DNA from 4 places in the Pseudarthrobacter sp. NPDC059871 genome. Region 4 is predicted to be linked to each of the others. Evidence: riboswitches for the same ligand, from Rfam matches in the RefSeq annotation. Region 4 holds a riboswitch; each other region holds the start of a gene.
The links. Region 4 has a riboswitch for S-adenosylmethionine ahead of ACFV4R_RS03765 (LLM class flavin-dependent oxidoreductase). Riboswitches for the same ligand answer to the same signal wherever they lie in the genome.
Positions count from the first base shown of each region.

Region 1: another riboswitch for S-adenosylmethionine. It lies ahead of ACFV4R_RS08570 (DUF1737 domain-containing protein); the one in region 4 lies ahead of ACFV4R_RS03765 (LLM class flavin-dependent oxidoreductase).
Region 2: another riboswitch for S-adenosylmethionine. It lies ahead of ACFV4R_RS16885 (homoserine O-acetyltransferase); the one in region 4 lies ahead of ACFV4R_RS03765 (LLM class flavin-dependent oxidoreductase).
Region 3: another riboswitch for S-adenosylmethionine. It lies ahead of ACFV4R_RS01235 (aminotransferase class V-fold PLP-dependent enzyme); the one in region 4 lies ahead of ACFV4R_RS03765 (LLM class flavin-dependent oxidoreductase).

Region 1 covers NZ_JBHWJV010000005.1:74,868-82,517, reverse strand. Annotated here, with positions in the region: gene ACFV4R_RS08585 (hypothetical protein) at 1-143, shown strand, start outside; gene ACFV4R_RS08580 (GNAT family N-acetyltransferase) at 260-853, shown strand; partial or broken gene opgC (OpgC domain-containing protein) at 888-3,367, opposite strand; SAM riboswitch class IV at 3,607-3,721, shown strand; gene ACFV4R_RS08570 (DUF1737 domain-containing protein) at 3,735-4,013, shown strand; gene ACFV4R_RS08565 (rhodanese-like domain-containing protein) at 4,010-4,420, shown strand; gene ACFV4R_RS08560 (O-succinylhomoserine sulfhydrylase) at 4,421-5,629, shown strand; gene ACFV4R_RS08555 (glutamate--cysteine ligase) at 5,725-6,945, opposite strand; gene ACFV4R_RS08550 (UDP-N-acetylglucosamine 1-carboxyvinyltransferase) at 7,012-7,650, opposite strand, start outside.
Region 2 covers NZ_JBHWJV010000013.1:253-7,902, forward strand. Annotated here, with positions in the region: gene ACFV4R_RS16875 (VOC family protein) at 1-615, opposite strand, end outside; SAM riboswitch class IV at 777-892, shown strand; gene ACFV4R_RS16880 (bifunctional o-acetylhomoserine/o-acetylserine sulfhydrylase) at 936-2,258, shown strand; SAM riboswitch class IV at 2,406-2,520, shown strand; gene ACFV4R_RS16885 (homoserine O-acetyltransferase) at 2,533-3,648, shown strand; gene ACFV4R_RS16890 (hypothetical protein) at 3,786-4,373, opposite strand; gene ACFV4R_RS16895 (SGNH/GDSL hydrolase family protein) at 4,475-5,344, opposite strand; gene ACFV4R_RS16900 (alpha/beta hydrolase) at 5,423-6,073, shown strand; gene ACFV4R_RS16905 (RNA-binding S4 domain-containing protein) at 6,168-6,398, opposite strand; gene ACFV4R_RS16910 (DMT family transporter) at 6,431-7,417, shown strand; gene ACFV4R_RS16915 (glycine--tRNA ligase) at 7,547-7,650, shown strand, end outside.
Region 3 covers NZ_JBHWJV010000001.1:277,360-285,009, forward strand. Annotated here, with positions in the region: gene ACFV4R_RS01205 (S1C family serine protease) at 1-412, shown strand, start outside; gene ACFV4R_RS01210 (hypothetical protein) at 428-805, opposite strand; gene ACFV4R_RS01215 (fluoride efflux transporter FluC) at 857-1,258, opposite strand; gene ACFV4R_RS01220 (fluoride efflux transporter FluC) at 1,255-1,689, opposite strand; gene ACFV4R_RS01225 (metal-dependent transcriptional regulator) at 1,705-2,418, opposite strand; gene ACFV4R_RS01230 (class I SAM-dependent methyltransferase) at 2,464-3,222, opposite strand; gene ACFV4R_RS01235 (aminotransferase class V-fold PLP-dependent enzyme) at 3,300-4,718, opposite strand; SAM riboswitch class IV at 4,757-4,870, opposite strand; gene hisN (histidinol-phosphatase) at 5,031-5,843, opposite strand; gene ACFV4R_RS01245 (ribosome small subunit-dependent GTPase A) at 5,905-7,020, opposite strand; gene aroA (3-phosphoshikimate 1-carboxyvinyltransferase) at 7,004-7,650, opposite strand, start outside.
Region 4 covers NZ_JBHWJV010000002.1:213,063-220,712, forward strand. Annotated here, with positions in the region: gene ACFV4R_RS03750 (MFS transporter) at 1-1,369, shown strand, start outside; gene ACFV4R_RS03755 (rhodanese-like domain-containing protein) at 1,366-1,746, opposite strand; gene ACFV4R_RS03760 (LLM class flavin-dependent oxidoreductase) at 1,788-3,032, opposite strand; SAM riboswitch class IV at 3,248-3,356, shown strand; gene ACFV4R_RS03765 (LLM class flavin-dependent oxidoreductase) at 3,392-4,486, shown strand; gene ACFV4R_RS03770 (NtaA/DmoA family FMN-dependent monooxygenase) at 4,498-5,925, shown strand; gene ACFV4R_RS03775 (ABC transporter substrate-binding protein) at 5,922-7,583, shown strand; gene ACFV4R_RS03780 (ABC transporter permease) at 7,580-7,650, shown strand, end outside.

The sequences.
Region 1 (7,650 bases), on a different contig from region 4:
TCATCAACCAGCACTCCCCGGGAGCGGAACCGCAGTTCTGGGCAGCCATGAAGCACCGGATCAACCCGCGGCACAACCGCCTGCGGATGAAAGGCCCGGCCGCTGCCGACTACATCGTCGCCAGCTATCCCGGCCTCATCTAGCGAACGAAACAAGATGCTGTGGCACCGCGGGTGCCACAGCATCTTTCATTTAGGCCCCTCAGCAAAACCATCCGCCGGGCTGCAGCTATCTCGCAGCCGCACGGCACAATCGAGGGATGAATACTCCCAGTCCCGGGCCCGCCGGCGATCCAGAAGAACTGCTTCACGGCGTGGGCGTCCGGCTTCTCCATGACGGTGATGGCCATGCCCTGGCAGAGGCCTATACCCGGAACCGGGAGCACCTCTCACCGTGGGAACCCCAGCGGCCGGAGGAGTTTTATACCGCCCGGCGCCAGCTGGAGCTCATCCAAGCCAAGCTTGGGCAGCTGGCGTTGGGGACAGAAGTTCCCTGGGTTCTTACCGAGGGTTCCGGCAGCCCGTCGGCCGGCCAGCGCATCGTCGGAACCATCACCCTCACCGGAATTGTCCGGGGTCCGTTCCTCAGCGCCAACCTCGGTTACTGGGTGGACCACGGCCTCCTGGGGCGGGGGGTCGGCACGGCGGCTGTCAGGTTCGCGGCAGGCTACGCGCACAGGGAGCTTGGCCTGCACCGTATCCAGGCCGCCACCCTGCTGCACAACGCGGCGTCGCGGCGCATCCTGGGCCGGGCAGGGTTCCGGGAGATCGGGGTTGCCCCGGAGTACCTGCAGATCGCCGGAACATGGCAGGACCACCTGCTGCACCAGCTCATCCTGCCGCACGGACAGTGACCGTGGGCGGCCACGCCAGGCTCCCGAACAGGTCCTAGGTGGGAATGATCCTGAAGAGGAACTTCGTCCGGACCATCGCCCACAGGAGCCCGAGGACCACGGCATAGGCGGCGGTGTTAAGCAGAACGTTCTCCTGCTGCAGCGCGGGGATGTTGGCCACCACGGCGATCAGCACCACGTGCATGATGAACACGTAGAGGGTGGCGCGCCCCAGGGGAATCAGGAACCATCCCAGCACCCGCTCGATGGGTTTCCAGTACGCCGTCAGGAGCGCGTAGGCAGCCACCACCAGGATCAGCACGTTGAGCAGCCGGCCCGGAGCCAGATAGGTGCGGGCAAACAGTGCGTCGTACATGGCCCGGTACGTCGTGTCCGGAATCAGGGCCAGGCGGACGTCGAAGCCGTTGGCCAGGTAGGGGTTACCCCAGGACAGGAACGCGAAGAGCAGCGCGACGGCGGTGCATGCCGCTACCAGCCACGTCCTCGCAGACAGCCACGCCACGATGGTCCGCCGGTGGTAGCCCGCCACGAGCCCGATGACGAACAGCACCTGCCATACAAGCAGCGGGAACGAATCCTCGAACTGCGACGGCAGGAGCCGAAAGCGCGTGATGGAGCCGACGGCGTAGAGTCCGAGCGTCGCGGCCAGCACCCAGAGGGCCTTCCCGCGGCTGAGCGCGGCGAGGATCAGCGGGCTGACCAGCAGCAGCACCACGTACAGGCCCATGACGTTGAACTGCCAGGGGCCGAACTGCAGCAGGAGGACGGCAGGAAGAATCTGCGGCGGCACCGGGAACTGGAAGAGGGATTCCATCCCCGCGTACAGGTCGTAGGTGCGGCCGGCACCCTGGTGGCCGGCCCCGCCGGTCCCCTGGTCCACGAACGTGGTGAGGGCTTCGGTCCGGAAAATGGGGAGGAGCGAAACCAGGAACACGCCCACCAGGACCACCAGCGCCGTCAGGTACAGCTTGCCGGCCCGGCGGGACGTCAGGTCCAGCACCGTGCCAAAGTCCTCGCGCACCCGGGGGCCGTAGACCATGCCCACCACCAGCCCGGAAAACAGCACGAACAGTTCGGCGCCGCTGACGAACCCCACAGCTTCCTGGGTCAGCAGCTGGAACAGCGACGTCATGCCCAGGTGGTTGACCACCACGAAGACGATGGCCATGCCGCGGAGCAGGTCAACCCGCGAATCCCGCTTGGAGGGATCGGCGTAACCCAGGCGGTAGCGGCGTTCACCCTGCGGGGAACCTGCCACAGTGCCACCAGCAGGAGGATCAGCGCCACGCCCACCGTCCAGGCTGCGGCGCCCGTCAGGGTGTTGGCCCGGACATAGCTGCCGCCGGCGCCTACCTCCGTGACGGGTCCGGTCACCATTGACGAATCCTTCAGCTGCGCGTGGGCAGCCTCCGCCACGGCGGAATTGCCGGTCAGCAGCCAGCTGATGCTTGCCACTCCGGTGTCCCGGGTGCTGGTCCGTTCGTCCCACACCACCAGCGCAGTCTTCTGGAACTGGGCGGACGTGGCGGCTCCCACCACCTGGTCGAACCAGCCGGCCTTGACGTCCACCTCGGAGGCGCCCCCGGAGGAGGGGCTGTAGAACGCGGCGGTCTGCAGTACGAACGGTTTAGCACGCCCGGCCGAATAGTCGTTGTAGAAGTTTTCCCCGCCGGAGGCTGTGAGCATCTCCTGCAGCTCGCCCGGCCGGGGCACCGTGTTCACCGCCGCCCCGCCGGCCGTATCGTCGTGGAAGGCGGTCAGGCCCACCCAGTCCACGGCGTCATCGCCGGGATAGTACGGTTCGTAGGCGCTGTCGGCCCCGTCCCAGGTCCCGTCACCGTTGGTGTCGAGCAACGCGAAGCCCTCACTGCCGGGCGTGGGCGCGTTCCGGCTACGGGCGAAGGGATAGTCCTTGCCAAGGTACGGCTCCCACACCATCAGCGGGCCGCCGTCGGACTTCTTGAAGGCAGCGGACACCGCACGGAAGGCGTTCCGGTACGCGCCGGGCTGCTGGCCCCATTCCACCCAGCTGGCATTCATATCCGGGGCGAAACGAATGAGCACCTGCCCGGTAAAACCGGACGTCAGCCGCCGCACTTCGCCGGCAAAGGAAGCCGCCGCAGCGTCATCTATCTGGTCCAGGGGCACGCTGGGCTTCACGGTGAATATCGCGTGCGAGCCCTGCAGTGACGCCTGCTCCAGGAAGCCCCGGAGGTTGTTCTGCTCCGACGGGCGGTACGGCAGGGCGAGGTCGTGCCCGTAGGCTGCGGGGGAAGCGCCAAGCCGTTCGGCGAAACCGGCAGCGGAATCCTCACCCCATTCCAGCATTGCCCCGAACAGGGGTTTTCCCTCATCCGGGCTGAGGTCAGCCGCGCGGGCGGCACCTGCGGGCAGCACCACGGCACACGCTGCCAGCAGCAGGACGGCAAGGAATGTCCACCCCCTCGACGCGCCCGCGCGGAACGGACTGACCGAAGGCTTGGTGCGTCGTCGCGCGGATGTACGCGTGCTCATGGAACCCCCCGGTGCCGAAGACCTGGTGGGGCGGCGGCCCCACCTGTACTTTATCGGTCGCGGCCTGCCGGGAAAGCATGCAGGAAGCGTTGTAGAACCCGTCCACCTGCGGCAATGCCGTCGTCGGGCGCTTCCGCGAAAGGGCTCCGCACCCCTGTGACCCTGTGTTTCCGGTTCAGTTACGGAAGATGACGACGGCGGCGGTGCGGCTCCCGGCGGCAGGTGTTACGTTTTTGGGGAGTAATGAGTACCGGCACCAAGCCCTGACTGGCCGGTCGGCAACCCTCCTCCCACGGCGGGGTGCCTCAGGTGAATACTCGGCATATCGACCGATTCGAGCTGCAAGCGTGAGAGAAGGAGATCCGTCATGTCTGACGCACCTGTCCCCGAAGAGAAACTGTCCTACCGCCTGATCAGCGGCCCGGACGACCGCGCCTTTTGCGAGCGGATCTCGGCCGCCTTGGCGGAAGGGTATGTGCTGCACGGCAGCCCGGCAGCGACCTTCAACGGCAGCAGCGTCATCGTGGCCCAGGCAGTGGTGCTCCCGGCAGCCATCGCCTCCGCGGATGCCGCCGTCGCCACCGCCGTGGACAGCCTCGAATCCGCTACTGAAGAAACCGAATTCGACGGCGAGGGCCACGCATGAGCTACGCAGGAGACCTGACACCCCAGGAGGCCTGGGCCAAGCTGGAGCAGGGCGCCATCCTGGTGGACGTCCGCACGGAGGGCGAATGGGCGCACATTGGCATCCCGGACACCAAGGCCACGGACAACGATCCCCTGTTCATCCAGTGGACGTTCCCGGGCGGCATTCCCAACCCGGACTTCATTACAGACCTGGAGCAGCAGGGCCCGGAGAACCGCGGCACCGAACTGCTGTTCCTGTGCCGCTCCGGGCAGCGCTCCATCGCGGCGGCCACGGCGGCAACCCAGGCGGGTTTCACCTCCTACAACGTCCTGGAAGGCTTCGAAGGCGAACCGGACCGTTACGGCGAACGCACCGTCAACGGCTGGAAGAACCGCGGCCTGCCCACCAACCTCGGAAAGAACTAAGTGACCTTCAACGAAGACGCCGCCGGCTGGAGCCCTGACACCCAGGCCGTCCGCGGCGGGCTGGACCGCACCAACTTCCAGGAAACGTCCGAAGCGATATTCCTCAACTCCGGGTTCGTATACGAATCCGCTGCCGCTGCCGAGCGCGCCTTCACCGGCGAGGACGAACGCTTCGTCTACTCCCGCTACGGCAACCCCTCGGTGGCCACGTTCCAGGAACGCCTCCGCCTGCTGGAGGGCACCGAGGCATGTTTTGCGACGGCGTCCGGAATGTCCGCCGTCTTCACGGCCCTCGGTGCGCTGCTGGCTGCCGGGGACCGCGTGGTTGCTGCCCGGTCGCTGTTCGGCTCCTGCTTTGTGATCCTGAACGAGATCCTGCCCCGCTGGGGCGTGGAGACAGTCTTCGTCGACGGCCCGGACCTGGAGCAGTGGCGGTCCGCGCTGTCCGAGCCCACCACCGCTGTCTTCTTCGAATCCCCGTCCAACCCCATGCAGGAAATCGTGGACATCGCCGCGGTCAGCGAACTGGCGCACGCGGCGGGTGCCACCGTCGTCGTCGACAACGTGTTCGCCACTCCCCTGCTGCAGCGCTGCGGACAGCTCGGCGCCGACGTGATCGTCTATTCCGGCACGAAGCACATCGATGGCCAGGGCCGGGTTCTCGGCGGTGCCATCCTGGGCACCAAGGAATTCATTGACGGTCCCGTGAAGCAACTGATGCGCCACACCGGGCCCGCCCTGTCCGCGTTCAACGCCTGGGTGCTCACCAAGGGCCTGGAGACCATGGGCCTGCGCGTCAGCCACTCCTCGGCCACCGCCCTGCGGCTCGCCGAATGGCTGGAACAGCAGCCCGCCGTCAGTTGGGTCAAGTACCCGCTCCTGAAGTCACACCCGCAGTATGGGCTCGCCGCCAAGCAGATGAAGGCCGGCGGCACGGTGCTCACGCTTGAACTGGCGCCCTCGGGCGGGCGCTCCGGCAAGGAGGCCGCGTTCGCGCTGCTGGACGCGCTGCGGATCATCGACATTTCCAACAACCTGGGCGATTCCAAGTCCCTCATCACGCACCCGGCCACCACCACGCACCGGGCCATGGGTCCGGAGGGCAGGGCCGCGATCGGCCTGACCGACGGCGTGGTGCGCCTGTCCGTGGGGCTTGAGGACGCCGAGGACCTCATCGGCGACCTGGAACAGGCCCTCAAGCAGATCTAGGGTGATTCCGCTGCGGCGGCGCTGGTCCGGACACGGACGGCGTCGCGGGCGGAAGGCCTGCCGTGTTTTGATGGCGGGCCGCCCGGCAGTGCGGTCTAGGACTGCCGCACCCGCAGCAGTTCGGGAACATTGTCCACTTCCGAAGGATCCAGGGTGTCGCGCATGGTCACCCTGACCGCGTGTTTCACCACTGCGCCGAAGCCGAAGTCCTCGGGCTGGCCTGTCAGTGCCTTCTCCCGCACCTGCCGCTGCTCCGCCGAGCCCGTGCCGCGGGCAATGATGTCCTCCACGCCCTGCCGTGCCAGTGCCAACTCGCCCTGCTCGTCCAGCACCGGGGCGAGGTAATCCACCAGCGACCGGACCACGTCCGCGGCGCGGGCCGGACGGAAGTTGCCAAAGTCCAGCAACTCGCCCGTGAGCCCTGAGTTGCTCGCCTGCCACGATGCCATCCGCAGCAGGACCGTGGGGACCGGAGCCGGGTCCACGCCGTCGCGCCACTCCCTGCTGGCGGACTCCACCAGGGCCCGCACCAGGCAGCCGATCAGTGCGGCGTCGTCGGCGCGCAGGCAGACGTCCGCTACCCGGACCTCTACGGTGGGGTGGTTCCGCGAGAGCCGGGCGTCGAAATACAGCATGCCTTCGTCCAGCATCACGCCGCTGTCCAGGAGCCGCGTCACCACCCTGCGGTACGCGGCATAGGTGCCGTAGACGGCCGCCGGCCCGGACGTTGGCCACCGGTTCCAGGCCTGGGTCCGGTAGCTTTCGAAGCCGGTGGGCTGCCCGTTCCAGAAAGGCGAGTTGGCACTGAGCGCCGTCAGCACCGCCAGCTTGTCCCTGATCCGGTCCAGCACCGCCACGCCCTCATCCGGCGACTCGATATAGGTGTGGACGTGGAAGCCGCAGGTCAACTGCTCCTGGGCGGTCAACCCAAAGCGCTCCAGCATCTGGGCATACCGGGGGTCGGGAGTGGTGTGGCTGGTGGATCGAAGCGGCGAGGTTGCGAGCGCCGCAATCCGGGCATGGTTCTTTTGCGCCGCCTGGTCAGCGAGGGACCGCCCGGCACGGATCTGGTCCAGCAGCGTCCCGTAGTCCAGGCACGGCCGGGTCTGCGTCTCAATCTGCTCAAGCTTCAGCTCGGCGCTCAGGCCCATCCCGTCGTCGTGCGCCTTATCCTTGGCGGCCGGCGCCTGTGGAGGCTGCGGCAAATCATCGGCTGCCACGTGCCGCCCGGACAGGAGCGCGTCAGCAAGGGCGAGCGGTTCGCCGGACTCCGGATCAACAATCAGGAGTTCTTCCTCAACGCCGAAGGTACGCATAGTCACATTCTGCGGCAGAAAAGGGCCAGCTAAAACGACCCGCCCCTTCATGACGAAGCGTGAATATCAGCCCTGGAAGTACTCAATCCTGGCGCCGATGGTGTTCAGCCGCTCGGCCAGGTCCTCGTACCCGCGCTCGATCACGTAGATGTTGCGCAGCTCGGACACGCCGCGTGCCGCGAGCATGGCCAGCAGCAGGCAGGCGGCCGGACGCAGCGCCGGCGGGCAGCCCACTTCGGCGGCGCGCCATTTGGTGGGGCCGTTGATGTAGATCCGGTGGGGGTCCAGGAGCTGAACCTGCGCGCCGAGCCGGTTCAGCTCCGTCAGGTAGATGGCCCGGTTCTCGTACACCCAGTCGTGGATCATCGTCTGGCCCGTGGCGTTGGCTGCGATCACGGCGAAGAACGGCAGGTTGTCGATATTGAGGCCGGGGAACGGCATGGGGTGGATCTTGTCCTCCGGGGCCTTCAGCTCGGAGGGCTTGGTGGTCACGTCCACCAGCCGGGTCCGGCCGTTCCGTGCCACGTATTCGCCGGAGATTTCCAGCTGCTGGCCCATCTGCCCGAGCGTGGCCAGCTCGATCTCCATGAACTCGATGGGCACCCGGCGGACTGTGACCTCGGAGTTCGTCACGATGCCCGCGGTGATCAGGCTCATGGCCTCAATGGGGTCCTCGGACGGGAAGTATTCGATGTCGGCGTTGAT
Region 2 (7,650 bases), on a different contig from region 4:
GGTTTCGAACGTGACGGACAGGATGCCGGGGGTGCCGTGCGGGGCCACCCACTCCACAGCCACGTCCTCCAGCGGCTTCTCCACGGGCTCGCCCAGCCATTCGGTGACCCGCGAAGCGGAACCGGCGATGGTCAGGCAGCTCATCTTGAGGCTGCTGTCGTAGGCGTTGGACGGGTGTAGCGACGGGTCGCCTTCCCATTTGAGCATGTAGGGAACCTGGGGGTCGGCGATGAGTCCCAGGATGCCGATCTGCTTCCATACGAGCTCCCGGCCGTCCGGGAACTTGCGGTTGCCGTTGACGGCCGAGCGCCCGAGGCGCTCCTCGAAGGGGGCGAGGTCGTCCACTTCGACGCACCAGCCCATCCAGCCGCCGCCCGCCGCCGAACGGGCCCGTACGGCCTGACCGAAGGGGGCCTTGTCAGAGGCGGGGTGGTCCAGGACCTCAACGACTTCGAGGTACTTGTGGCCCGCGAGCGGGATGATCATATTCCGGGTACCGAACCGGGGATGTACCCCGCCTTTCACTGCCTCAACGCCGAGGGCAGATGCAATTCGTTCGGTTGTGGCCGCGAGGCCATCGTGTTCACAGGCGTAAGAGACGTGATCCATGCGCATGCCATCATCTTGGCACTTTGTGATCGGGCTCTCAGCTTAGGCTTGCCTTACTCGAATTTTCCATTTCAGCAGGGTTCAGTTTTCAGCCCGGAACTGGCGTGCAGGACCATGTTCGTCACAATCCTGTCCGCCGCCGCCAAGGTGTTCCTACACTGGGCGCAGGTCATGAGTGCCAGCGCCAAGCCCCGGCTCGCTGGCCGGCAACCCTCCATCCGCGGTGGGGTGCCCCGGGTGAGGACCTGGTTGTCCGGCAACGGCCGGGCGGCAAGCGCGGCCCGCGGTGCTCTCAGCATGCCGGGCCCATGTCAAAGGAGCCTTGAATGTCCAACGGTTGGTCCTTCGAAACCCGCCAGATCCACGCCGGCCAGGAGCCCGACGGCGTTACCGGCGCCCGGGCACTGCCCATCTACCAGACCACCTCGTTTGTCTTCCCCAGCGCCGAGAGTGCGGCCAACCGGTTCGCCCTGGCGGAACTGGCCCCCATCTACACCCGCATCGGCAACCCCACGCAGGAGGCCGTTGAGCAGCGCATCGCCAGCCTCGAAGGGGGACTCGGTGCCTTGCTGCTCAGCTCCGGCCAGGCCGCGGAGACCTTCGCCATCCTGAACATCGCAGAGGCGGGCGACCACATCGTGGCCAGCCCCAGCCTGTACGGCGGAACCTACAACCTGTTCGCCCACACGCTGAAGAAGTTCGGCATCACCGTGACGTTCGTGGCGGACCCGGACAACCTGGACCAGTGGCGGGACGCCGTGCAGCCCAACACCAAGCTGTTCTTCGGCGAGGTGGTCTCCAACCCGCGCCAGGACGTCCTGGACATCGAAGGCATTTCCGGGGTGGCGCACCAGGCCGGTGTGCCCCTGATCGTGGACAACACCCTTTCCACGCCATACCTGATCCGTCCCCTGGAATGGGGAGCCGACATCGTGGTCCACTCCGCCACCAAGTATCTCGGCGGGCACGGAGCGGCGATCGCCGGCGTCATCGTGGATTCGGGCAAATTCGACTTCAGCAAGGACCCGGATCGGTTCCCGGGTTTCAACACCCCGGACCCCACCTACAACGGATTGGTCTATGGCAGGGACCTCGGGGAAAACGGCCTCCTCGGCGCAAACCTGTCCTACATCCTCAAGGCGCGGGTCCAGCTCCTTCGCGACCTCGGCTCGGCCGTTTCGCCGTTCAACGCGTTCCTGATTGCCCAGGGCCTGGAAACGCTGAGCCTGCGCGTGGAACGCCATGTGGCCAACGCCACCGAAGTGGCCCAGTGGCTGGAAGGCCGGGACGACGTTGAATCGGTTGCCTACGCGGGCCTGCCGTCCAGCCCCTGGTACGAGCGCGGCCGCAAGTACGGGCCCAAGGGGACGGGCGCCGTCGTCGCCTTCAACCTTGCCGGAGGAGCCGAAGCGGGGCAGCGGTTCGTCGATGCCCTGGAACTGCACTCCCACGTTGCCAACATCGGCGACGTCCGTTCCCTGGTGATCCACCCTGCCTCCACCACCCACAGCCAGCTGACCCCGGAACAGCAGGCGGTTGCCGGCGTCACGCCTGGCCTGGTGCGGCTGTCCGTGGGCATCGAGCACATCGATGACATCCTGGCAGACCTTAAGGCGGGCTTCCGCGCCGCCAAGGGAGCGGCCGGCTAAGCCGAAGACGTACGACGGCGGGAGGCCGGCCAGGCGGCCGGCCTCCCTTCCGCCGGGCTGCCGTCGGGGAAAAGCAGCGCGGACCGGCAAGTCACAACCAGTCACATGCTTGGCCATCAGCGGGGGGTGTTTCGTACACTCGAACCAGGTCATGAGTGCCAGTGACAGCCCCGGCTTGCTGGCCGGCAACCCTCCTTCCGCGGCGGGGTGCCCCGGGTGAAGACCTGGCCTGCCGGTAAACGACGGCGGGCAAGCGCGTAGAAGAGGTCTTGCCATGACGGTTACCGTCGCCCGTACAACCGCACCCGAACACGGAATTGTCCGCTATGCCTCCATCGGGGGGCTGCAGCTCGAGGGCGGCGGATTCCTGCCCGACGTCACCCTGGCGTACGAAACGTGGGGGACGCTGAACGCCGATGGCAGCAACGCCATCCTGGTGGAGCACGCCCTGACCGGCAGCACGCACGTGACCCGCGGGGACACCGATGAGGAAGGCTGGTGGGAGCACCTTGCCGGACCCGGCGCCCCCGTGGATACGGACCGCTTCTTTGTGGTCTCCATCAACATTGTGGGCGGCTGTTACGGCTCCACCGGGCCGTCATCGCCCGGCCCCGACGGCAAGCCGTGGGGCTCCCGGTTCCCCCTGGTGACGCTCCGGGACAGCACGGAAGCTGAAGCCCGCCTGGCGGACCAGCTGGGCATCAGCAGCTGGTACGCGGTGCTGGGCGGCTCCATGGGCGGCGCCCGGGCGCTGGAATGGGCCGTCACTTTCCCCGAACGGGTGCAGCGCTGCGCCGTCATCGCGGTGGGAGCGGCCAGCACGGCCGAACAGATCGCGTTCGCCCAGGCCCAGACCCTGGCCATCCGCCAGGACCCGAACTTCAACGACGGCGACTACTACGGCGGTCCCTGCCCCGAGGACGGCCTGGCGCTCGCCCGCCGCATTGCCCACATCACCTACAGGTCGGCCGCCGAGCTGGAGCACCGCTTCGGCCGGGAAGCCCAGGCTTCGGAGTCGCCCCTGCAGGGCGGAGTCCTCGCCGGCAGGGGCCGGTACCAGGTGGAGAGCTACCTGGACCACCAGGGCAGCAAGCTCGTCCGGCGCTTCGACGCGAACAGCTACATCGCCCTCACCGAGGCGCTCATGAGCCACGACGTCTGCCGCGGCCGGGGAAGCCTGGCCGCTACCCTCGCCCGGACCAGTGCCCGGTTTTTCGTGGCAGCCGTGGAATCGGACCGGCTCTACTTCCCGTCCCAGTCTTACGAGTTGGCCCAGGCCCTTCCCGGCGACGTTGAGGTCCACCTCATCCAGGCGCCTATCGGCCACGACGGCTTCCTGACCGAAATCGGCCAGCTGGGAGCCCAGCTCCGGTCGGAGTTCCTGGCCTAGCAGCACGGCCTGCACAGAAACAGAGGCTTGTCCGCGGATCCGAACTCTCAAGGGCCGGGTTGCGCGAACAAGCCTCTGATCGATGATCTCCAGAACGTGACGACGCCCGGGGCCCCTAAGGGTTTCTGCGGCCCAGGCTAGCCGTTCATGATTTCGCTGCGGCGGGCCATGTAGTCCTCCATCGACATATCGCCGTTGCTGTACTTCTGGTCCAGTTCCGCGAGTTTCCGGGCCCGGAATCCCTGCGGGGCCGACGGCGGCGGGGGAGTGGCGGGCGCTGCCGGCTGTTCCGGCGCGGGGTACCCGGGCTGCTGCTGGCCGGGCTGGGGCTGGTTGTAGGGAGCCTGGTTGAACTGCTGCTCCCCGTACGGCGGCTGGCCGAAAGGCTGCCCGCCCTGGCCAGGGACCGGCGGCTGGCCGTACTGGTAGGGCCCGGGCTGTGGAACGTTCGGTGCCTGCTGCCCGATCTGCCGGAAACCGCCCGAGTAGTAGTCCTGCTGGGTGTAGCCATCGCGCGGCTGCCTGCTCTGCGGCCCGGCCGACCCGGGGAACTGGCCGCCCGGGTTCTGGCTGCCGGGATATTGGCCGGCGCCGGGGAACTGCTCGGGGTACCGGCCGGGAAAGCTCTGGTCGTGGTTCCGCTTGGCCACCGATTTCCGGTACATGCGCATGGCCATCGGGATCACGAATGACAGGATGATGATCCAGAAAAACAGGTTACTCACGGTGCTGCGCCTCTCGAGTGGGTCTTTCCAGCTTAACGGTCACGGGCCGCATGCCGTTCCGGCGGTCACCGGCACGCTGCCCCAGACCAGACCAGACCAGCTCAGCGCCGCACTGCGTCGGCCGTCCCAAGCGGACCTTCCCCCGAACCCAGGGGAACGCCCGGCCCAAAGGCCGGACCCGGCGTCGGACGCTTGGCCGTGATGCCGTCGCCCGAGGACTGGTGGCGCAGCCGCCGCAGCACCCACGGCACAAAGTACTCGCGGGCCCAGACGAGGTCACCGCTGCGGGCCTCTCGCCAGGTGCTCGGCGGCAGTGGTTTGGGGTGGCGGGGTTCGAGCGTGTGCTTCACGTTCAGGGACTCGAGCACCATTGCTGCGATGGTGTGGTGGCCCAGCGGAGAGAAGTGGAGGCGGTCCTGGTCCCACATCTGGGGGTCGCTGAGCTGCCGCAGGGACCACATGTCCGCAATCACGGCGTCGTGCCGTGCCGCGACGGTCCGCAGGTTCTCGTTGTAGATGGCCACCTTGCTGCGGATCCTTCCCAGCACCGAGGATCCGGTGTCGGGACCGTTGAACAGCACCACGGTGGCTCCGCCCATGGACAGGATCTGCACCACGGAATCCAGCTTTTCGGCCAGGGCGTCGGGGTCTCCGCCGGGGCGGATCAGGTCGTTGCCGCCTGCGGAGAGCGTCACCAGGTCGGGCTTGAGCGCCAGCGCCGGGGCGAGTTGCTGGTCGACGATCTGCTGGAGCAACCGGCCGCGGACGGCCAGGTTGGCGTAGGCGAAGTCGGGCAGCGTCCGGCCCAGTTCTTCGGCCACGCGGTCGGCCCAGCCACGGTAGCCGCCGGGACTTGAGGGTTCGGGATCGCCGATGCCCTCGGTAAAGGAGTCGCCCATGGCCACGTACCGGGTCCAGGGGTGGGAGCCGGTGTCCGTGATGGGGCTGTGGAGGGGGCTTGCGTCAGTCACGGGTCCTATCCTGCCTTCCGCCTCGCTGCCTACGCGAACGTAGGTTGTTACTTTCGGGTAACTGTAAGAATGGAAACCATGACTGAAGCCGAAGTATTTCCTGCCCCCGTCGTCCTGTGGTCGCACCCTGAAGGCGAGCGGGACGGTAAACCCCTGCTGGTGCTCCTGCACGGATACGGCGCCAACGAGCAGGACCTGCTGAGCCTCGCGGATCTCCTGCCCGGCGGGTTCGCGGTCGCCTCCGTCCGTGCCCCGATCGCCACGGGCCCGGGCTTTACCTGGTTCCCGCTGACGGCCTCGATCGACTATTCGCTGGACCGGGTCAAGAAGGCCTCGGCGTACGTCCTGGACTGGATCGACACCATCAGGGAAGGGCACCCCTCGGTGTCCCTGCTCGGCTTCTCCATGGGCATGGCCATGGCCACCACCCTCCTGCGGCAGCGGCCCGCGGACTTCGCAGCCGTCGTCGGACTTTCAGGGTTCGTGGTGGACGCCGGCGACGACCCCACGTTCAAGGATGCCGAGCTGGACGGCACCGTGCCCATGTTCTGGGGCCGGGACCAGCAGGACCCTGTGATCACCGAGGACAAGATCGACTACACCATGGGCTGGGTGCGCAAGCACGTCAAGCTCACCAAGGTGCTCTACACAGGAATGTGGCACGGCATCAACCAGCAGGAAATTGGCCACGTGGGCGAATTCCTCACCCACGAGGTCCTGAAGAAATAGGGCGTACGACGACGGGCGGCGGCCCGGGAGCCACGCCCTTTTTCCGCCGGCGGGGTACAGCAGGCGGAGTACAGCACACAGGGCGCCGGGGGTCTTAGGCCTCCGGCGCGACCACCCGCACGGTCTGGCCGTTCACGGTGACGGTGTCGCCGTTGTGCAGCTGGCGGCCTCGGCGGTCGTCAATTTCGCCGTTGACCTTCACCAGCCCGTTCTTGATCAGCTCCGCCGCTTCCACGCCGTCCTCCACAAGGTTGGCAAGCTTCAGCAGCTGGCCCAGCCGGATCATGGAGTCGCGGATGGGGACGTCGTCAACGGGGATGCTCATAGAGCAATAATGCCTGACGTAAGGTGGATCCAATGACCTCCACCTCCCGCCTGCCCGTACTCGCAGGCCTGCCGCTGGCGGTGGGCGCAGGCCTTGCCATTCCCGTCCAGGGCCGGATCAACGGCGCCCTGGGTGCCCGGCTGGACGACGGCATCAGCGCCGCGGTGGTGAGCTTCAGCACAGGGCTGCTGGTCATGATCCTCATCTCGCTGCTGCTGCCGCGTGGCCGGGCCGGCCTTGCCCGGATCATTCCCGCCGTCCGCAGCCGGGCGTTCCCGCCCGCCTATGTCCTGGCCGGCGGCATCGGCGCGCTGTTCGTGTTTGCCCAGACCTTCACTGTCGGCATCCTGGGCGTGGCGCTCTTCACGGTCGCCACCGTGACGGGACAGACGGTCAGCGGCCTGCTGGTGGACCGGCTGGGCCTGGGCCCCGCGGGCAAGAAATCCGTCACCGGCATCCGGATTGTCGGCTGCATCCTCACCATCGCCGCCGTCGCCTGGGCCGTATCACCGCGCTTCGCCACATCCGGCTCCGGCGGGGCTGCCGCGCTGCTGCTGCCCCTCCTGCTGCCCGTGGCAGCGGGCTTCCTGATGAGTTTCCAGCAGGCGATGAACGGCACCGCAACCGTTCACTACGGCACCCCGATCGCCGCCACGCTGGTCAACTTCATCGCCGGCTGCCTGGTCCTGTGGACGGTGCTGGCCATCAAGGTGGTGGTGGCGGGACCCGCAAACCCGCTGCCCGCGGAGTGGTGGTACTACCTGGGCGGACCCATGGGATGCGTGTTCATCGGCCTGGGCGCCCTCCTGGTCCGGACCCTCGGCGTCCTGGTCACCGGGCTGGGCATGATCGCCGGGCAGCTGATGGGTTCGCTGGCCCTGGACATCTTCGTGCCGGCACCGGGCAGCGTGGTGGCCCTTCCCACCGTCCTGGGCACCATCCTGACCCTGGCGGCCATCATCCTGGCAACACTGCCGTGGCCGCGGGGCGCGCTCCGCGGACGGCGGCCGGTAGGCTAGGAAACGCAGCTTTCACGCATCCCTTCATCCGCCCGCCAGGGCACCGGACGTGCCCCACATCCGGTGCCGTGCGTGGCCTGAAAACCGCGGACCGCACCCAGCGGCCCTGTAGAAATTGGAGTTACCCCCATGGCAGCAAAATCCGTCCTCGACCAGGTCATTTCCCTCTCCAAACGGAGGGGCTTCGTGTTCCAGGCCGGTGAGATCTACGGAGGTTCGCGTTCAGCCTGGGA
Region 3 (7,650 bases), on a different contig from region 4:
GGGCATCAACACCGCCGTGGCCGGGGCAGGGCTGGGCCTGGCGATCCCCATCAACTCCACCACCCGGCGGATCATTTCCGCCCTGCTCTCGGACGGCCGGGTGCGGCGGGCCTACCTGGGACTCGTCAGTACCCCGGTCCGGCTCAATCCCAGCGCAGTCATCCGGAGCGGCCAGCGGGACGGGCTCCGCATTGTTGAGGTGCTGCCCGGCTCTCCGGCAGACCGGGCCGGACTGGCTGCAGGAGATATTGTCATGACCGCCGGCGGGAGGGCGGTCAGCAACGCCGAAAGCTTGCAGCGGCTGCTGTTCTCCGATGCCATCGGCCAGCCACTGGACCTGGCGGTGTTCCGTGATGGGGCTGAGCTCCGCCTGGTGGCGGTCCCTGACGAAATGACCAGCAACCCCAAGTGAGCGTGGCTGAACGGGTTAGCGTCCGCCGTCGGGCGCTTCCACGTCCGCGATGCCAACGAAGCGGGTGCCGACGCCGTCGAACTCACTGCGGACAAATCCCGGCTGGGCCGGCGGCACTTCGTCCGGGCGGTGATGGTCGCACACAACATAGGTGAAGTCCGGCCACCATTTTTTAGGCCGTGCGGCTTCCTCGTAACCGCACACCGCGCACACCAGGTGGACCCACACCGGCCGTTTGCCCGTCCGGTTGGCACGGGACTGTTCCAGCCAGGCCGGCGGGCTGTCCAACAGCGCGCCGAGTTGCTCCTCGGACATGAACTTAGGGAGGCCGTGGCGCTGGGCCATTTCCATGGGGATATCGAGGGCTATTGCCACGTCGCGTCTGCTGATCATCACCTCCACAATACGTGAACGGGACAGGCCGGTATGGACAGGCCGGAGTCCTCAGGACACCAAGGCGATCCCGGCGGCGGCGGCGCCAAGGCCCAGCACCAGGTTGACGGCGATGTTCATGGCTGCGGCTCCGAACCTTGCCTCCCCGAGCAGGCGCACTGTGGCAGTGGTCCAGGAACTGAAGGTTGTCAGGCCGCCCGCAAAGCCCGTCGCCAGCCCAACGCCCCATTCGTGCCCCAACCCCAGCTGAGTGGTGAGGCCGTACGAGATCCCGATGATGAAGGAGCCTGCCACGTTGACCACAAGTGTTGCCCAGGGCCAGTGGAGCCGGTCCTTCGACAGTCCCAGCCGTACGGTGCGCCGGGAGCTGTGGTGGGCGAACCAGCTGTCCGTGGCGAACCTCAGGAGCGCACCCGAGATACCGAAGATTCCCACCAACACGGCGCTGATCACTGCCGGCTCCCGGAGCCGCCCGGGGTGGACACTCGCCCGGTGAGCTTACCGAGGCGCCAGCCCAGGGCAGCCGCGAGCAGGCCCAGCAGCAGGGAGAGCCCCAGGTAGGCGATCCACACCATATGCTGACCGTCGCGCCCCAGCTGGTCCACGGCAAACACCACCGCTGAAAACGTCGTGAAGGAGCCGAGCAGTCCCGGCCCCAGCCCGGCACGGAGCCAGAATGCGGTCTGCGGCCGCGCCATCCAGGCGGTGGTCAGGGCGGCCAGGACGAAACTGCCGGCGACGTTGATCCAGAGCGTTGTCCAGGGCACGGCCCCGGCGGAGTCGGGGAAGGCAAGGCCCAGTCCGTACCGGAGTTCAGAACCAACGAGGCCGCCGGCGGCAACCGCAAGCCAGGCGCGGCCCGACGGAATCCACGACTCCCTCATCCGGCCCTGCGCATGTCAGGACTCCGCCAGGATGCAACCCTCATGGGGGCGGCCGGTGTGTACCCACAGTGCAGAGGTGACCTCGTCGGCAAGATCGAATTCCCTGGTCCGGCCGGCACTGCTGATCCGCACGATCAGGGCACCGCCGAAGGGCCGCCGTCCCAGGATTTCAACCTCGGAATCAAGGTCGATCTCTTCGGCCGCGAGGTAGCGCAGCAGTTCAGGGTTGTCGTCGCTGATTCGGGTGATCCGGCCGGTGTGGCCCTCATCGAGTTCACCCATGAGGCGGGCAACGGGCATGTGGACCTTGCCGTCGGCCGTGGGAATGGGATCACCATGCGGGTCGCGGTCCGGATGGCCCAGCTGGGCTGACACCCGTTCGATAAAGGTGTCTGAGACAGCGTGTTCCAGGAGTTCGGCTTCGTCGTGGACTTCATCCCAGCTGTAGCCCAGCTGCTGGACAAGGTACGTTTCGATGAGCCGGTGGCGGCGCACCATGGAGAGTGCAAGCCGGAGCCCGGCGTCCGTGAGGGTAATTGCGCTGTAGGGCTTATGGTCCACCAGGCCCTGGTCCTTCAGCTTGCGGACCATCTCCGAAACTGAGGAATTTGCCACTCCCAGGCGCTGCGCCAGCTGCGAGGACGTGATGGGCTTGTCCTGCCATTCCGTGAACGAGTAGACCACCTTGACGTAGTCCTCAATGGAGGAGGAGGGCGCGCTGGTCTTCACACGTTCAAGCCTACCCGTTGGCGGGACGCGGCCGGGATCGGCGTGTCACGCGCGGACGGCCCGCCAGGACAACGTCAGGTAGGGCAGGCTGAGTTCTTCATCCTCGGCGTGCCCCAGATGCTCATGCAGGTACCACCTGAGGTTCGCCAGGACTTTGGCCCGGGTCTGCTCGTTGGCCCGCAGGTAATAGCTTCGGGATTTGGTCAGTTCCATCAGGTCGGCAGGGGTGACAGGATCCTGCCAGCGGGTCACGTGCCCTTCGAGGCCCTCGAACTCCGGGCCCACCAGCGGCCGCTGTCCGGGCTTGTAGACGTCCCCGGCATGCATGATGCGGGAAAGCCGGTGCACCCACGGCACCGAAGTGTCCAGCTGGTTCCACACCAGTCCCAGCGTTCCCTTCGGGCGGAGGACCCTGGCCAGTTCCGTGCTGGCCGCGAGGGCGTCGCACCAGTGCCAGGCCTGGGCAACGCTGACGACGTCGAAACTTGCGTCAGCGAGCCCGGTGGCCTCGGCCGTGCCGGGGAGGGCAGCAGCGGCCGGATATTGGGCGGACAGTTGCGCCAGCATGTCCGCGGACGGGTCGACGGCGGTTACGGACAATCCCAGCGCCAGCAGCAGGTCAGTGAATTTGCCCGTCCCGGCACCGACGTCGAGCGCATCATGGGCGCCCGCGGGCACCAGCCACCGTGCTGATTCCGCCGGATACCCCGGACGGACCCTGTCATAGTGCTTGCCGCCGTCCTGGAAGCTCTGGCCGAGCTCCTGGCGCCGCCCGTGATCGAGCTTGGGCCCACCCCGAACCACGTGCGGCCTCCTTCAGCTGATTCCCTGCGGGTACCGTCCGAATTTACCGCATGCACCCGGGTGCGGGCTTCCGGCTGTCAGTCGTCGAGGCAGGGAGCTGCGCCGGCAGTTCCCGGGGTGTTCGGTGCCCAGTGGGGGTAGGTCCTGGTGTCGTTGGCAGGCACCCATCGGCCGGCATCCACTACGTAGTCCCAGCCGAGCCCGTCGCGTCGGAGCTTTTCAATGCCTGCGAGGAGCCGCTGGGCATCTTCGAGCCGGGAGCCGACTCCGAAGCTTGCCCGCAGCGATCCCGATGGCAGGCCCAGGCGCTTCAGCAGCGGGTGGGCGCAGAATCGGCCATCACGGAGTCCCACACCGTGTTCGGCGGACAGGTAGGCGGCTACCAGGCCGGCATCGTAACCCGCCACCGAGAAGTTCACCACCCCGATGGTGTCCTTGTCAGGATCGGTGTCCTTGAAGATCTGGTGCACGGTGACGCCGTCGATCGCCTGCAGGCCTTCCACCAGGTAGGAACGGATGGCCGACTCGTGGGCGTGCCAGCGGTCCTGGTCCAGGCTCGCGATAACCTGCGTTGCCCGCGCCAGGGTAGCCGCACCCAGCACGTTGGGGGAGCCGCCCTCGTGGCGGGCCGGGCCGCTGGCCCAGCTGACGCCGTCGAGCTTTGCTTCCTTAACGGCGCCACCGCCGGCGAGGTGTGGAGTTCCAGCGTCGAGCCAGTCCGGGCGGCCCACCAGGACGCCGGCGCCAAAGGGCGCGTAGAGCTTGTGCCCGGAGAAGGCAAGGTAGTCGACGTCGTCGGCGCTGATGTCCACGCGGCGGTGCGGCGCCAGCTGGGCGGCGTCCACCACAATGCGGGCACCGTGCCGGTGGGCGAGGGCGGCAAGCTCCCGGATGGGTAGGATTTCGCCGGTGACGTTCGAGGCGCCGGTGACCGCCAGCAGGTTGACCCCGCCCTGCTCAAGCTCGGCACGCACGGACTGGATGGTCCCGGCGATCGTGTCGGCGGCAACGATGCTCCGGTGGGGGACACCCTGCCACGGCAGCAGGTTGGCGTGGTGTTCGATGTCCAGGTACAGGACGTCACCGGCGGGCTTGCCCTCCGTGCCGGGGAGGCAACCGGCGAGCAGATTCAGGGAATCGGTGGTGTTCCGGGTGAAGATGACGGAATCGTCGGGGCGGCCGCCGACGAACTCGCGGACGATGTTGCGCGCGTTCTCGTAAACGGAAGTGCTGATCTGCGATGCGTAACCCGCGCCGCGGTGGACGCTGGCGTAGAACGGCAGGATCTCATTGAGGTAGGCCGACACCACGGTCAGCGCAGGCGCGGAAGCCCCGTAGTCAAGGTTGGCGTAGCGTACGTGGCCGCCGGAGATCAACGGGGCCAGGATTTCAGCGCCGGTAACTGCGGAAAGCGGACGTCCGGCCGCGGCCAGGCGTTCATCCGAAACGCTTTCGGCGGCGATGGCGTTAATGGGGGAGTCGACGGCAGTAGTCATGGAGACCTCACTTCAGGACTGGACTCCGGCAGTGCTGGAATCCGCGCTTGCCGCATCCGCTCCGGACCGGCCTGGTCGTCACCCGGGGCACCCCACCGCGAATGGAGGGTTGCCGGCCAGCAAACCGGGGTTTAGCGCTGGCACTCGTGACCTGGATAAAACCATAGAACATGTGGCGGCCCGGTCTGAAGCCGGGAGGATTGTTAAGGGTTTTGTTACGCGCGGCCCCGAATCGGGCTTTCTTCGAAGATTACGACGGCGGGCGCCCCCTTTTGGAGGCGCCCGCCGTCGATTGTTCGGAAGGAGGCCGGCCTACAGGAGGTCGTCCAGGCCGGGGTTCAGCCGGTGCAGCACTTCGGTATGGAGGATGGAATTGGTGGCCAGGGCGTTCCCGCCGAAGGGGCCGTCCTCGCCCTCGAGGGAGGTGAAGCGGCCGCCGGCCTCCACCACGATGGGCACGAGGGCGGCCATGTCATAGAGGTTCAGTTCGGGCTCGCAGGCGATGTCCACCGACCCTTCGGCCACCATGCAGTAGGACCAGAAATCACCGTAGGCGCGCGTGCGCCAGACGTCCTCGGTCAGGCCCAGGAAGTCGTCAAGGTTGCCGCGTTCCTTCCAGCCACCCAGGCTGGAATAGGACAGTGAAGCGTCGGACAGGGTGGAAACGTCCGAGACCCGGAGCCGGGTGGCCGATGCAAGGGAACGGCCCATGTAAGCCCCCATGCCTTTGGCTGCCCACCACCGCTTACCCAGGGCGGGTGCACTGACGACGCCGACTACCGGCTCGCCCTCATCGACCAGGGCAATGAGCGTAGCCCAGACGGGAACGCCGCGGACGAAGTTCTTGGTGCCGTCGATGGGATCGATGATCCACCGCCGTGAGCCGTGGCCGGTGCTGCCGAACTCCTCGCCCAGCACGGCGTCGCGGGGGCGGGAGCGTGAGAGCTGGCCGCGGATGGCTTCCTCGGCGGCTTTGTCCGCATCGGTGACCGGCGTCAGGTCGGGCTTGGTCTCCACGTGGAGGTCCTGTGCCTTGAAGCGGCTCATGGTCTGGTCGTCCACGGAATCGGCCAGGACATGGGCCAGGCGCAGGTCGTCGTTATAGGTCGAAGCGGGTTGGATCATGGTTCCAAACTACCGTCTGGCGCCGGTTCTGCCGGGAGGTCGGCCGTGCCGGTTGGCGCTGTCAGCTGATGGTGCCGAGCTCCTTGGCCTCCTGGGCTTCCATCCTGGGATCGGCGCCGAGGAGCCGGCGGAGCGAAGCCAGGCGTGCTTCACCGGTGGGTCCTGCGTGTCCGCCGGCCACCCAGGCGTCGAGCCCGCAGTTGACGGCAGTGGCGGTGTGCTTGCAGCCGCGTTCGCAATCGTCTGTGCCCGGCGAAAGATCCGGGAACGACCTCAGGATCCGGTCCGGATCCACATGGGCGAGGCCAAATGACCGGATGCCCGGGGTGTCGATGATCCAGCTGCCGGGAGGGGAGTCGGCCAGGCGCAGGGCAAGGGCCGAAGACGACGTGTGCCGGCCCCGTCCGGTTACCGCATTCACACCGCCGGTGGCCCGTTCCGCGCCGGTCAGGGCGTTCACCATGGTGGATTTACCGACGCCGGAGTGCCCGAGCATTACGGTGACCTTGCCTCCCAGGTGTGCCCTGAGCCCGGCAACGGCGTCACTGTCCAGCCGGGCCGACAAACCGTCATCGGAGCGGGCGTCGATCCCTGACGCCTCCAGGTCGGCGGTCCGGCTGATGATGACCGGGAAGTCAAGGTGCGTGTAGTTGGCCAGGAACTCGCCGGGATCCTTCACGTCCGCCTTGGTGACCAGCAGGATCGGCTCGATGCCGGCGTCGTACGCTGCCACGAGGGCGCGGTCGATGAATCCTGTGCGGGGTTCGGGGTTTGCTGCTGCCACCACTACTACCAGCTGGTCGGCGTTGGCCACGACGGCACGTTCAATGGGGTCAGTGTCGTCTGCACTGCGGCGCAGGAGGGTGGTGCGGTCCTGGATTTTGACGAGCCTCGCCAGGGTGTTGGGGGCCCCGGACACGTCGCCGACGAGGGAGACGAAATCGCCGGCAACCACCGGGTTCCGGCGCAGCTCCCGCGCCCGCGCGGCAATGACTGTCCGTTCGTCGCCGGAGTCTTCGTCAACGACGGCGGTGTAGCGTCCGCGGTCCACCGTGATGATGCGGCCTGTTACGGCGTCGTCATGGCTGGGGCGGTCCTTCGTGCGCGGCCGGGTGCCCTTCTTGTTGGGCCGGATCCGGACGTCGGATTCGTCCCAGGAGTCAGTCCTCCGCGGCACCGGCGGAACCTCCCGCACCGTTTTCGGAGCCTTGAGTGGCCGGGGCCGGGCCCTGCTGTGCGAGCATGCCCGTCCACAACCGCGGGAAGTCCGGCATGGTTTTTGCCGTCGTCGCGATGTCCTCCACCTGGACGCCCTCGACGGCGAGGCCGAGGATTGCCCCGGCAGTGGCCATGCGGTGGTCGGCATAGCTGTGGACAACGCCGGAATGCAGCTTCGCCGGGCGGATGACCAGGCCGTCGCTGGTTTCCTCTGCGTCGCCGCCCAAGCGGTTGATCTCGGTGACCAGTGCGGCGAGCCTGTCCGTTTCATGCCCCCGAAGGTGGGCGATGCCGCTCAGGCGGGACGGGCCGGTGGCCAGGGCACAGAGTGCGGCAACTGTTGGTGCCAGTTCGCTGGTGTCGGCGAAATCCGCCCCCTTGATCTCGGAACCGCCCCGGACCGTCAACACCCCGTCCAGTAGTGTCACTTCTGCACCCATCCGGGCCAGGATGCTGCGCCACAGGTCGCCTACCTGCTGCGTCTGCTCCGGCCAACCGGGGATCCTGACTGTTCCACCGGACGCGAGGGCGGCGGCCAGGAACGGACCTGCATTGGAAAGGTCCTGCTCGATCTGCTGGTCGAAGGCAC
Region 4 (7,650 bases):
GCAGGGACTGGGCGCCGGCACGCTGAACCCCCAGGTACTGGGCCTCCTCCAGGACATTTTTACCGGCTCCGGGCGGGCCAAGGCACTGGGCTACTACGCGGCCGCCGGTGGCACGGCTGCGGTCTGCGGCCCCCTTGTGGGCGGCATTATTCTCTCCGCCGGCGATCCTGCCCTTAGTTGGCGGCTCCTGTTCCTGGTCAACGTTCCGCTCGTGCTGGTCCTGGTGCCCCTGGCGCTGGTTTACCTTCCGCGCGCGGCGCCGCAGCCCGGCCCGGCCAGGTCAGGAAGCGCGCGCACCCCCGGAACGGATGCCGCCAGCTTAGCCAGCGCAGGCCGCATCCAGGACCCAAGCGATGCTGCACCGCGCCGTTCCTCCGTGGACGTCCCGGGGGCGGCCTTGCTGGGCGCGGTGGTGGTGGCATCGCTGGTTCCTACCATCTACGGCCCGGGCCCGGTGGCCGTCGTGTGGATGGGAGTGGGCGCCGCCGCAGTGCTGGCCTTCGCGGCATGGGAGTTTTCCTATCACCGGCGCGGCCGCACCCCGCTGCTCAGCCCGGCGCTGGTGAGGTCGCCCGGGTATCTCCTTGGCACGGTGGTGGCGCTGTGCCAGTTCGGCGTCGGAGCGGCCATGGCGGCAGTGACCTCGCTGTACTTCCTGTCCGGAACGGGCCTGCCTCCGCTGGCCGCCGCAGCGATCCTGGCACCGCAGGCCGCCGGAATGCTGCTGGCTTCAAGCCTCAGCTGGAGGTTCGTTGGCCGGTACGGCAGGACCGGAATAGTGGTTGCCATCGCCGCGGCGCTGGCCTGCCTCCCGGCAAAGGACTGGGCGGTCCAGGGGTTCGACGCCGGTGCTGCCGCAGCAATTGTCGCCGGGGTGGGGCTCCTGCAGGGCGCGGCCACAGGGCTTGTGGTGGCGCCCAACCAAACACTCACGCTGGCCCATGCGCCGCAAGGGGCGGCGGGGGTGGCTGCGGGGTTCTACCAGCTCAGCCAGCGCTTCTCCGCAGCACTCTGTTCCGCCGCGGCCGCGGGCATGTTCCTCGGCGAGGGTGCCTCCGGCGGGAATGCCCGGGAAGCCTTCCACCAGGGCATCGTGCTGTGCTGCGCGTTGCTGGCCGCCGCCCTGCTGGCCGGAGCGGCGGACGCCGTGCGGATCGCTGTTTCGGCACGGAAAGCCAGGGCCGCCGTCGCACGCTCCGGAAAGGAAAGTACGACGACGGCCCTCACCCCAGTGCCCGGCGCCCCGGTGCCTGCAGCGTCGGTTTCCGGCGAGCCAGGTGCCCGGCCGGCGGCGCCGGTGGGGGCAGGGGCCGGTGTCCGCCGGGCAGGTTCACCGGCCCCGGGAGCCGGGGAACGGACGGACGCTTAGTTGCCGGCGGCGTCGACGGGCCCGGTGGTGGGCACACCGGCGTCGCGCAGGGCGGGGAAACCGCCGTCAACGTGCACGGCGTTGGCGTAACCGAGCCGCTCAAGCTTCCGTGCAACCGGGCCGGAGCCGTTCACGGAGCCGCAGAACACTACGATCTTCTGGTCCGTGCCTTCAACCTGCGCCAGGCGTTCCTCCGACTCGGGGCCGAAATCCTCCTCCACGCGCCCGCGGTCCACCACCAGCGCTCCGGGGATTGCACCGGTGCTGTTGCGTCCGGCATCGCTGCGGACGTCAACCAGCAGTGCACCGCCGGCAATCAGTTGGGCGGCTTCTGCGGCCGTGACGAGTTGCGTGTCTGTTTCGGTTTCAGTGGTCATGATTCTTTCCTTCTCTTGTGCGGATGGTGATGGGACAAACTTCAGGACAGGCCCCACTCGGCGGCCAGCAGTTCGTAGGAGTGCACGCGGTGCCGGTGGCTGTGGGCGATGGTGGTGATCAGCAGTTCCTGGGCGCCCGTGGCGTGCTGCAGGGACCGCAGTTGGTCGGCCACCTGCGCCGGGCCGCCCACGAACCGCGTCTCCACCCGGTCCCGGATGAGGTCCGGAGCCCCCGTTTCGGGTGCGGCTGACAGCGCATCCAGGCGGCCGCCGTCACGGGGCGCAGGGTAGGGAATGGCGCCGTGGCCGGTGCGGATGCTGTGCACCCAGGCGGCGTAACCGGCGCCAAGGGTGCGGGCGGACTCCCCGCCGTCAGCCACCAGGACATCCGCGGAGACGGTGACGTATGGCTCCGCCAGCGCGGCCGACGGCTTGAAATGGGTCCGGTATTCTGCCACCGAATCCAGCACTGTGGCAGGGGAGACGTGGTAGTTCGCCCCAAACGGCAGGCCGAGTTTCCCTGCCAGCCGGGCGCTGGGACCGGCCGTTGAGCCATGGATCCAGAACTGGGGCGTGGTGCCCCGTGCCGGAGTTACCGTGATCTCCTCGCCGTGCCGGGTCCGGTAGCCGCCGGTGAAGAACCCGATCACGTCCTGGACGTCGCTTTCGAAGTTGTCCGCGTCGCCGGGTTCGCGGCCCAGGAGTTCGGCCTGGAGGCGGAATTTCCGCGGGAGGACGGAATTGAAGAGCCGCCGAGCCGCCGGGACCAGGAGCCCGTCCACCACCCGGGCTCCCTCGTCCGGCTGCGCCGCAGCGACCGCGCCCGCGGCGTGCGCGGGGCCGTCCGCATGCGTAGCACCCGCAGCGGAGCCGTGGGCGGCGGCGGGCTCCGGCGTCGTCCGTCCCGCATCCGTTGAATCCGCGGCCGGCGTGCTGGGCTGCCCCGACCGTCCGAACCCCAGGTCCAGCCGGTCCGGGTACAGGGCCGCGAGGGTGCCGATGTTCTCCGCCACCTGCAGCGGCCGGTAGTTGCCCAGGATGGTGGCGGCGGTGCCCACACGGATGGTCCGGGTGGCCGCCGCAACCAGGGCCGAGAGCACGTGCGGGGCGGAACCGGCGACGCCGGGGTTCAGGTGGTGCTCGGCCAGCCAGAAGCGGTGGTAGCCAAGGTCCTCTGCGGCTACAGCAAGGTCAATGCTGTTGCGCAGCGCGTCGCCGGCCGACTGCCCGGCAGGGACTGGACTGAGATCGAGTACTGACAGGGGGACGGGGGAAGCGGTAGGCATGGCATGACCCTACGAGCCGGCCCACCCTGTCCCAAGCGGCCCTGTCACCGGGCTCAACCGGGGGAAACAGGCCGTCACGGAGCCCGTTTCCGATGCTGGGCAAAAGTGCAAAGATGACGCCAAAAGCCGCTGTTTGACGCGGGATTTCCTGCGTTGACGCCGCGCGACAACCGCGTTTGTCAACGCATTGGGCCGGCTCCTACATTCAAGCCATAGGTCAAGAGTCAGCACGCCAAGGACCGGCTGGTGCTGCGGCAACCCTCAGGCATTTTGTGGCGGGGTGCTCCGGAAACAGACCTGGCCGCACCGCGGCAAGTGAATGTCGTCCCGGCCGCGCTGCGGCCCTGAAGAAGGAAACCATGGCTTCAACACCTGTCCCTGAACTGCGCTCCAAAATCGTTGCGCTCGAGCTCGACGGCGACGGCGCCCACCCGGCCGCGTGGCGCCGCGCGTCCCACCTTCCCGGCGCCCTCCTGGGCGGCGGCCGGATCCGGGAAACCGCCCAGGCCGCGGATATCGCAGGCTTCCACCTGGCCACCTTCCGCGATTCCCGCGTCCTGGATGCCGGCAGCACCGGCATCGCCGGCCGGATCGACGCCGTGCAGCGTGCGGCCTTCGCGGCCCCGCTGACCCGGTCCCTTGGACTGGTCCCCGAGGCGGGAACGCTGTTTACCGAGCCGTTCCATGTGGCCACGCAGCTGGCCAGCCTGGACTATTCCTCCCACGGCCGGGCCGGCTGGCTGGTCAGCGCCGCCAACGAACCCGCCGAGGCACGGTCCGTGGGCCGCCAGGCACTCGCCGAAGCCGATGTCCTGGCCGAGGCAGCAGACGTGGTGGAGGCCGGCCGCCGGCTCTGGGATTCCTGGGAGGACGGCGCTGTCATCCGGGACGCAGCCACCGGCCGTTACCTGGACCGGGACAAGCTCCACTACGCCGACTTCGACGGTGACAGATTCTCCGTGAAGGGCCCGTCCATCATTCCCCGGCCGCTGCAGGGGCAGCTGGTGGTCTTCGCACCGGCGGACCTGATCCCTGCCGTCGAAGCGGACGTGGCGCTCGCCGCCGCCGGTTCGGTGGACGGACTGGCAGCCGCGGCGGTGGCTGCAGCAGCGGCCGGAACCCCGCGCACCCTGGTGGAGCTCGACGTCGTCCTCGACTCCCGCGGCCAGTCCGCGGCGGAGCGCCTCGCGGAGCTTGATGCGTACGAACCCTGGCAGGGCGGCGCCCGGTACGCCGGCAATGCGGCAGGGCTCGTCGAGCTGCTGGTTGAACTCTTCCGCGCAGCAGACGGGGTCCGGCTCCACCCGGCCGTCCTGGACATCGACCTGCCCGAACTCGCCGCCCAGGTCCTGCCGGAACTGCACCGCGCCGGTGTGGCCGCGCCGCGCACCGGAACCACCCTGCGCGAAACCTTCGGCCTTCCCCGCCCCGCCAACCGCTACGCCGCGGCCTGAAAGAGAGCATCATGAGCACGCACCACCGCACCGCCGGCAACGGCCAGATCCAGTTTGGCGTCTTCTTCCAGGGCGTCAACCACACCACCGTCTGGAAGACCCCGGAGAGCGGTTCCCAAACCGACTTCGAATCCTTCCGCCGGGTGGCCCAGACGGCGGAGCGCGGCCTTTTCACCGCGTTCTTCCTCGGTGAGGGACTCCGCCTGCGCGAGCACCTGGGCCGGATCCACGACCTCGATGTCGCCGGCCGCCCCGATGCCCAGACGGCCCTCGCGGCCCTGGCCGCCGTCACCACCAACATCGGCCTGGTGGCCACCCAGAACACCACCTACAACGACCCCGCAGACCTGGCGCACCGCCTGGCCAGCCTGGACCTGCTCTCTGGCGGGCGGGCGGCCTGGAATATCGTCACCACGGACAACGCCTGGACCGGTGCCAACTTCCGGCGCGGCGGGTTCCTCAAGCACGAGGACCGCTATATCCGGGCCGAGGCCTTCGTCCAGACGGCCAAAGCGATCTGGGATTCCTGGGCCGACGGCGCAATCGCCGGGTCCCGGGATGCCGGGCGCTGGCTCGAGGAAGGCAGCATCACTCCGGTCCGGCGCACGGACGCAAGTTTCGACGTCGAGATCACCGGCCGCCTGCCGCGCTCCTCCCAGCACCACCCGGTTCTCTTCCAGGCCGGCGACTCGCCGGACGGGCGGGACTTCGCCGTCCGGAACGCCGACGTGATCTTCTCCCGGCATGCCGAGCTTGAGGATGCCAAGAGGTTCCGCGAGGACATCGTGGCGCGCACCCTTAAGGCCGGCCGCCCCGCGGACGACGTCAAGATCTTCCCCGGCCAGGAGTTCATCCTCGGCGCCACCGAGGCCGAGGCCGAGGAGAAGCACCAGTGGGTCCGCGAACAGCAGGTGGGCCCGGAGACCGCCATCGCGTACCTGGAGCAGTTCTGGGGCCGGACCCTCACCGGGTACGACCCCGACGGGCCGCTTCCCGAAACGGACCCCATTGTGGACGTCACCAACCCCACCCGCGGCAACGCCTTCCACGGCGCAAGCGCCAAGGAACTCGCAGCCCAGTGGCGCGCCGAGGCCAAGGACAAGGGCCAGTCCATCCGCCAGTTCGTCGCCGCGCGGTCCCGGCTCAACGGCCGTGGCCTGGTGGGATCCTACGACGGCATCGCCGACAAGCTCGCCGAATATGCCCACACCGGAGCCGTGGACGGCTTCAACATCACCCCCTGGATTGTTCCCGGTGGGCTGGACGACATCGTCAACGAACTGGTCCCGCGCCTGCAGGACCGCGGCGTGTACCGCACCGAATACGAAGGCACCAACCTCCGCGAAAACCTGGGCCTCCGCGCCCCACTGACCCGCCGCGCATCCCTGCACTCCGGCCGTAACGGCGCCGGCCTGACCGAAAGCGAAAACGTCGCATGACCCGCCCCAACCAGCCCCGCAGCAACCAGCCCCGCACCCTGCCCGCCGGTCCCTTTCGCCGGCCGACCGCCGTCGTCGGCCTTCTTGGAACCGCAGCGCTGCTGCTCTCGGCCTGCGGCGGCGGGGCCGACGCCGGCACGCAGCAAAGCGCCGACGCCACCCCGGTGTCCGGCGGGAACCTGAACTTTGCCCTGTCCGTGGACCGCGGCTGCATTGATCCGCAGCAGGTGGGCAACAACGATGCCATCGCGATCGCCCGGCAGACCGTGGCGTCACTGACCTCGCAGGACCCGAAGTCCGGCGAAATCGTGCCCTGGCTGGCAGAGAAATTCGAATCCAACGCCGATGCCACCAGCTTCACCTTTACGCTCCGGACCGGCGCCACCTTCGCGGACGGCACGGCCATTGACGCTGCATCCGTGAAGACCAACTTCGAAGCGATCAAGGCACTGGGGGCCAAGGCGAGCCTGGGTTCCACGTACCTTAGCGACGTCAGCGCCATCACCGTCAAGGACCCGCAGACCGTTGTGGTGGACTTCAGCAAGCCCAACGCCCAGTTCCTGCAGGCCACCTCCACCTTCACGCTGGGCCTGCTTTCGCCGTCGTCAGCGTCCCTGTCCGAGGCGGACCGCTGCGCCGGGAAGTTCTCCGGCTCCGGCCCGTTCAGCGTCAAGAGCTACACGGTGGACAAGGAAGCGGTGCTGGAACGCCGCGCCGGCTACAGCTGGCCGGCCGCTACCAACACCAACACGGGCGAGGCCTACCTGGATACGGTCACGTTCAAGATCATCCCCGAGGCCGGCAACCGCACCGGCAGCCTGCAGTCCGGCCAGATCGACGCGACGGCGGCCATCTCCGCGGCGGACATCACCCTCTTCAACGGCAATGGCTTCTGGAACGAAACCCGGGCCAACCCCGGCGTCGTCTACAACCTGTACCCGAACGAGTCCACGCCCAAGCTCAAGGAAACAGCTGTCCGCCAGGCGATCTCCAAGGCCATCAACCGCGAGGAAATCACCACCACGCTGCTGACCGAAAAGGACCAGCCCGCCAAGGGCGTGCTGTCCCACACCACCCCGTACTTCAAGGACTTCAGCGGGCTGCTGGGCCATGATCCCGACGGCGCGAAGAAGCTTCTGGAGGACGCCGGCTGGAAGGAAGGGGCGGACGGGGTCCGGGAAAAGAACGGCGAGAAGCTCGCCTTCAAGGTCACCTACTGGCAGTCGCCCAAGGAAGTCCTGGAACTGGTCCAGCAGCAGCTTAAGGCCGTGGGCGTGGACCTGCAGCTGAAGTTCACCACCATCGCCGACGTCACCGCCGCGCAGGCCACCAAGGATTACGACTTCTCCTACGGCAACCTGACCCGCAGCGACCCGGACGTGCTGCGCACCGTCTTCGCTTCCACCACTGCCCGCGGCGGCAGCAACCTGCGCGAGAAGCTTCCTGTGGACGACACCCTGGGCGAGCAGGCAGCCGCACTGGACAAGGACGCCCGCCAGAAACTGGTGGACCAGGGGCAGGAAACCCTGATCAAGGACGCCCACTCCATCCCCATCTATGAACTGTCCACCACCATTTCCGCCAACGAAAAGGTCCACGGCCTGGCGTTTGAAGCCTCCAGCCGCCTGGACTTCTACGACGCCTGGCTGTCCCAGTGATCCGCTACGTCGGACGGCGGCTGCTGCAGGGGGCGTTCGTCCTCTGGGCCGCGTACACCGTGTCCTT